One region of the Arthrobacter sp. K41 genome, then DNA from elsewhere that is predicted to be linked to it. Evidence: predicted binding sites of a transcription regulator. Region 1 holds the regulator's gene; the other holds the start of a gene.

What was found. Region 1 encodes LexA, which represses DNA repair genes until DNA is damaged. Its sites were predicted from a motif close to TCGAACANNTGTTCGA; they were not measured.
Region 2: the regulator LexA is predicted to act here: its motif matches at 1,314-1,329, upstream of AC5RTE_RS02495 (DUF6504 family protein).

What each region holds. Positions count from the first base shown of each region.
Region 1 is NZ_JBNHEW010000003.1:41,157-44,565, reverse strand. Features, by position in the region: gene AC5RTE_RS07815 (ATP-dependent DNA helicase) at 1-1,680, shown strand, start outside; gene lexA (transcriptional repressor LexA) at 1,748-2,479, opposite strand; gene AC5RTE_RS07805 (LysM peptidoglycan-binding domain-containing protein) at 2,800-3,201, shown strand; gene AC5RTE_RS07800 (histidinol-phosphate transaminase) at 3,334-3,409, shown strand, end outside.
Region 2 is NZ_JBNHEW010000001.1:540,037-543,445, reverse strand. Features, by position in the region: gene AC5RTE_RS02515 (SOS response-associated peptidase) at 1-6, shown strand, start outside; gene AC5RTE_RS02510 (VOC family protein) at 62-484, opposite strand; gene AC5RTE_RS02505 (chorismate mutase) at 504-824, shown strand; gene AC5RTE_RS02500 (hypothetical protein) at 844-1,233, opposite strand; gene AC5RTE_RS02495 (DUF6504 family protein) at 1,367-1,705, shown strand; gene AC5RTE_RS02490 (DNA polymerase III subunit alpha) at 1,702-3,409, shown strand, end outside.

The DNA of each region.
Region 1 (3,409 bases):
TACGTCTGCCGGCACAAGCTCGAAGGCGGGTTTCCCTCCGAGGAACCTGCAGAGGGCCAGCTGTTTGCGCTCGGCGAGGACACCAGTGTCCCGCACTTTGCTGCAGCTGTGGGCGGTCCCGCTTCCCAGCTGGGCAAGGAAGTGGTCCGCTTGCGGGAATGGGCGGAGAAGACCACTACGGGAGACCGTGATGAGCTCCTGCCCGGTGTCACTGACCGGGCCTGGCGGCAGGTCTCGGTGACCTCGATGGAGTGCCTGGGCGCCCAGAAGTGCCCCATGGCAGCAGAATGCTTCAGCGAACTCGCACGCCAGGACGCCGCCGAAGCCGACGTCGTGGTCACCAACCACGCCATGCTCGCCGTCAGTGCCTTCGAAGGCCTCGCGGTGCTGCCCGAATACGACGTCGTTGTGGTTGACGAGGCACACGAACTCCAGGACAGGGTTACCGGCGCCGTTTCGGGGCAGCTCTCGGTGGCCATGGTCCATGCCGCAGCTGCGGGAGCGCGCAAGCATACGGCCATTACCGTGGATGCCCTTAGTGCGGCTGCCGCCAACCTTGAAGCCGCCCTTGCCGGAGTTTCCAATGGACTGCTCCCCAATGGCCTCAACGATGAGCAGCTGGACTGCGTGGACCAGTTGCGTGAAGCCTGCCGCGCCGCACTTTCCGACTCCAAGGGGGACAGCAGCACCACTGCCGACGGCGGGAGGCAACTGGCGCGCTCCCGGCTGATGCTCATCCTGGAACTGTGTGAACGTCTCCTCGCCGCCCGGGAGAACCGGGAAGTGGTCTGGTTTTCCCGCGCCAGTTCCTTTGACCCCCAGCAGGGGTACTCCCAGCCCGACGAAACAGCTCCCGCGCTGATCAATATTGCGCCGCTGTCCGTGGCAGGGCGGCTGCGCGAGGGCCTGTTCGCGAACCACACTGTGGTGCTGACTTCCGCCACCCTGGCAATCGGTTCAGCCTTTGAGCCCGCCGCCGGCGGGCTGGGGCTGGTGGGAGAGGGGGCGCCCAGCTGGACGGGCGTTGATGTGGGATCGCCCTTTGACTATCCCAGGCAGGGAATTCTGTACGTGGCGGGCCACCTGCCCAAGCCCGGCCGCGGAGCATCCCCGGAAGCGCTGGCCGAACTTGAGGCCCTGATCAGGGCCTCAAACGGCGGGGCGCTGTGCCTGTTTTCTTCCCGGCGGGCGGCAGAAGAAGCGGCGGACGCACTGCGGCCCAAGCTGGGAATGACCATCCTGTGCCAAGGCGACTCCACCATGACGGCCCTGGTGAAGCAGTTTGCGGACGAACCTGACACCTGCCTGTTCGGCACGATGTCCCTGTGGCAGGGCGTGGACGTTCCGGGGGGCTCCTGCCGCCTGGTGGTCATCGACCGGATTCCCTTCCCCCGGCCCGATGATCCCCTGATGACAGCCCGGTCCCGGGCAGTGGCGCAGGCGGGAGGCAACGGCTTCATGTCAGTTTCGGCCACCCACGCTGCCATCCGGCTTGCACAGGGCGCCGGACGGCTGATCCGGTCAACCGGGGATAAAGGCGTGGTGGCGGTGCTTGACTCCAGGCTGGCCACGGAGCGCTACGCCGGATTCCTCCGCGGTGCCCTGCCGCCGTTCTGGTCCACTACGGACAGGAAAACAGCCATGGCGGCGCTGGAGAGGCTGGCCAAGGAAAAGATTTGAGCGCCACGGCTGACGGGCCGGGGCGCTCATAGCTGGAGGCACAGGTGAGTTCGAACTCCGGGGCCGTTTAAAGCGAGCGGAGCACCGACACTACCTTGCCCATGATGGTGGCGTGGTCGCCAAGGATGGGCTCGTACTGGGTGTTCTGGGGGAGCAGCCAGGTGTGGCCGTCGCGCTGACGGAAAGTCTTAACAGTGGCTTCGTCGTCAAGCAGGGCAGCAACAATATCTCCATTGGCCGCATCTGCCTGGCGGCGGACCACCACCCAGTCGCCGTCGCAGATGGCAGCGTCCACCATGGAATCACCGGCCACCTTGAGCATAAACAGTTCCCCCTGGCCCACGAGCTGGCGGGGGAGCGGCAGGACGTCCTCCACCTGCTGGTCAGCCAGGATGGGACCACCGGCAGCAATCCTGCCCACAAGGGGGACCATGGCTGTGTCCATGGCGGTGGGAAGAACGGTGACGGTGCCGCCCCCCTGAAGGGAAGGGGCAGGCTCCGCCGCCTGCTTGGATGAGCCACCGTCGAGGGTAAGGGGCATCAACACTTCCATGGCGCGCGGCCGCTTGGGATCGCGCCGCAGGTAGCCAAGCTTTTCCAGCTGCGAAAGCTGGTGCGTGACGCTGGACAGGCTTGCCAGGCCCACGGTGTCACCGATCTCGCGCATGGACGGCGGATACCCGTTGTCATTGACCGAGCGCTGGATGGTCTCGAGGATCCTTTTCTGCCGCGGCGTCAGGCCCTTGGCGGTCTTCTTCGGTTGGGAGGTTGCCCTGCCCCCGGCGGCTGCTGCTGCCATATTCGCCAATGCCTTTCGGTTGCCCCGGACTCCTGTGGCCCGGACCTGAAGTTCACGCCGGAATTGTCAGACCCTGCTGATCAACTTTCAGAGTGGTTGTTCTTTCTCTCAAAACTAGGCCAGCCACATTGCTTTTTCAAACATTTGTTCTAGCGAGTCTCGACAATGTTCGTTGATAAGTGCTAAAACAGAGGAAGCAAAGTTCGAACATTTGTTCTACTCCGGTCGAAGCCATTCGAAAACAGGCGGCAAGGGCTGCCAAGGCGGCGGCTTCGGAGGGGAATATCGGGCAGCACAGTACGGTCCAGGAGGGCTAAGTCATGTCAGCTACATCTGCTTCGCGGGATTCATTTTCAGTGCACTACTTGTCCGGGCCTGAGCCCAGGCCGGAGGAGCGGCCTGTGCCCCTGCCGCCCCTGCGCCTGACGCGCCGCGGGAAGATCGTCCTGATCGGCATTCCCCTGGTCCTGCTCGCGGCCCTGATGCTTTCCCTGGCCGGATTCTTCAACTCGCCGGCAAAGGCCTCCGATTCGGCGGCTGACCTGTCCGTTACCCCTGCCGTTACCGTTACCGTCCAGGCAGGGGAATCCTTGTGGGCTATCGCCGGGAGCGTTGCCCCGGAGCGGGATGCGCGTGACGTCGTGGCTGACATCGTCCAACTGAACAACCTGACCGGCGGCGCGGTCTTCCCGGGGCAACAGTTGTACGTCCCCACCCGGTAGGTGCCGCTCACCCGCCGGCTGCCGAAGGCCAACGCGGACAGGGCGTTGACGGGCCCGGCGCGAAGGACCGCTCAGCGCGAACGGGAAGCCGTCATATTTTCCGGCTCCCCGGGCTGGCACTAAACTGTTCAGGTGAATGACCAGCTAGAGCGCCTCAACCGGTTACCCCTCCGCAGCAACCTTCGTGGGCTTACCCCCTACGGCGCAC
Region 2 (3,409 bases), on a different contig from region 1:
TTCTAGGCCTAACCAATTTTCAGGCCCTGGCCTGCAGGTCCCCGGACCGCTGAGCGGAGGGCTAAAGGGTAACCGATCTGGCGTCGTCCACTGCCCATGCGGGGTTATACGCCACCTCCCAGCGGAAGCCGTCCGGGTCCGCGAAATAGCCGCTGTAGCCGCCCCACGGCTGGGTGATGGGTTCAGCAATGATGGCGGCTCCCGCTGCGGCCGCCTCATCCATGACCCGGTCCACATCCTGAGTGCTTGGCAGGTTGTGGCTGAGCGTGATGCAGGGGACGGGGCCGGGTTCGGAGACCCCGGCATCGGCCTGCATCTGGCGAACGTCCCACAGTGACAGCACCAGGCCGTGGTTCACCTGGATGAACACCACATCCCCCGTAAACTCACGGTGGACCGGCCAGCCAAGGCCCTCAACATAGAAGGTGCGGGATACCGGAACGCTGCGGACGCCTAGTGAAATGAAGTCGACTCTGGGCTGCATGGTTCGATACTGTCAGAGGATGGCAACAATTCAAGGGAATGATCGGGACGCCCTGGCCGATAAGGAACAGCTCGCTGCCGTCCGGGTTGCCGTTGACGAAGTGGATGACCAGATAGTTGCCCTTATTGCCCGCCGTGAGCGGCTGATCCGGATTGCCGGAACCCTCAAGGGTGACGACGCCGAGGTCCGTGCCCCGGGCCGGGTGGAGCGGGTCATCGAGCACGTCCGCTCCGCAGCTGCCAAGAAAGACATTGACCCGGACATCGTGGAATCCACCTACCGTGCCATGATCTCGGGCTTTATCGAACTCGAACTCCGGGTCCACAAAGAGAACAGCTGAGCCGTTTCAGCCCAGCTGTTTACAGGTTCTCCTCCACCGGAACATTGGACTGGAACTCCCTGCCGTCCGCTTCGCTGAAGCCGGTGATGACGTGCCCCTGGCCGAGCCCGTTGATGGCAGCGAGCGGGAAATGCCCGGTGATGGTGTTGCCGGAGTGTGTGACGCCCGAAAGATCGTAGTTCTCTTCCGTGCTCTGTTCGTGATTGAACGAGAAAAAGGCGATCGCCTCCCCGTTCATGAATTCAATACCCAAACGCCGTTGGGATGAGTAGTCCGGACTGGCTGCCATAAGCCCCACCACGTAGGCGCCGGACCCGGGGATATTGCCGTCGATGTCGAAAGTAGCCACGAGGGTGGAGTCCTGGGCCTTGATGCTGACCTGTTTGAGGAGTGCGTCATGGGTGCTCATGGCACAATCCTGCTCCCTGCGAATCAGTCCGTCCACCCCCGCCTAGGATTTGTGCCGCCGCTGGCTTAGACTTGAAATATTCGAACACATATTCGAATGTGTTCGAGTTTCTTGCTCTGGCCGGGAGGTGCCCATGGGGATGTTCAGTGAATCCGTGGATGTTGCCTGCAACCAGGATGGCCAGCCGGTGAGCCTGCAATGGGCAGGGCGGTCCTATTCAGTCTGCGCCGAGCCGGTCCGATGGTACGAGCGCCGGCAGTGGTGGGCTGAAGAAAGCCGTGCACCGCTGGGCACCGGGCCCGGACTGGTTGACCATGAAATCTGGCGGGTTCAGGTGCTTCCCTCAGGTCCAGCTTCCGCTGCGGGCAATGGTCAGGATGAACCGCTCACTCTTGATCTGACCCGCCACATCCGCAGCGGCCGGTGGCGGCTGCTGCGGATCCATGACGCCCTTCGCCCACGAACAGCATGAGCTTCACGCACCTCCACGTCTCTACTGCCTTCAGTGCCCACTATGGCGTGTCCTGGCCTGAGGAGCTGGCCCAGGCCGCCGCTGCTGACGGGGCAACCGCGCTCGCCTGCACTGACCGTGATGGGCTCTACGGAACAATCAAGCACCTCAAAGCCTGCATGGACGCCGGCATTGATCCCATAGTCGGTGTGGACCTGGCGGTGTATGACGACGACGGCGATCACCGCACCCAGCTGGCAGGCCGCGTGGTGGTGCTCGCGCGCGGCAACAACAACGGTGCAGGGTACCGTGCACTGTGCCGGCTGGTGTCCGATGCCCACGCCCGCACTTCGGGCAAGTCCGGGGGAACCGTGCCCGTGGCTGTAACCAGGGCGGAACTTGCTTCCCGTACCCTGGACCCGCAAACCCTCAAACCCGTGCTGATGGTCCTGATCGGGCCGGATTCCGACGTCGGGCGTGCCATGGGAGGCCGCCGGTACCTGCGGCCCCGGACGCTCTTCAAGCAATGGCTTGATGCCATGCCCCCGGCAACAGTGGTCACCGAAATCGTCTCCCAGCTCAGCGCCCCGGGAGCACCTCTAAGTACGTCGCATGCCGTCCGCATGCTCAAGCTCGCGGAAGAGCATCACGTTCCGGCCATCCTCAGCAACGCTGTGAGGTACTGCGCGGAGGACGGCGCTGCCACGGCCGATGTCCTTGACTCAGCCCGGACCCTGAAATCGCTGCCGGAGCTGGCCCAGGAACCAATGCTGCAACCCAACGGCCAGGGCTGGCTGAAATCCGCCGGCCAGATGCTGAATTTGGGCAGGGAAATTATCTCCGCCGCCGGATACGGTGCAGCAGACCTCAAGCAGCTGATCGCACAAACCGAGGCGCTCGCCGATCTCTGCAGGATGGACCCCGAAACCGATATGGGCTGGAAGCAGCCCGTCGTGCCGGAAGCCTCCGTAATCGGGATCAGCCAGGATCCGCACCTTGAACTGGTGCAACGCTGCGAGGCGGGAATCGGAAGGCGGTTCCCGGGGCTTTCGGGCAGCAGTGAGAAGCAGATGCACCACCGGCTCGGGCACGAACTCGGCATTATCCAGAACCTGGGGTTTTCTTCCTACTTCCTTACCGTTGCCGAAGTATCCCGCATGATCCAGGACATGGGGGTCAGGGCAGCAGCCCGCGGATCAGGTGCCTCAAGCCTGGTCAATTACCTGATCGACGTCAGCCAGGTCAATCCACTGCAGCATGACCTGATCTTCGAACGCTTCCTCTCCCGGGACCGGGCCACCCTGCCGGACATTGACATCGACGTCGAAAGCGCCGAACGCCATAACGTCTACCGCCGGATCTTCGAACGCTTCGGTTCCGAGCGGGTCACGCTGATGAGCATGCAGAACGGATACCGGGCAAGAGGGGCAGTCCGGGACGCGGGCATGGCCCTGGGTATGGATGATGGCGATGTGGGGGACATCGCCAAACAGATGTGGCGGTTCTCCGCCCGGAAATTCCGGGAGGCGCTGCAGGAAAAACCTGAACTGCGGGAGTTTGCAGGCCGCGTGGAACAGCGCGATGCCCACGGAAACCAGCAGCTGGACCTGCTGGTGGACCTGACGGAACGCCTGGACCGGTTGCCGCGGCATATTTCGATGCATCCCTGTGGGGTGATCCTGGGGGACGCCACCTTGCTGGACCGCACCCCGGTACAGCCCAGCG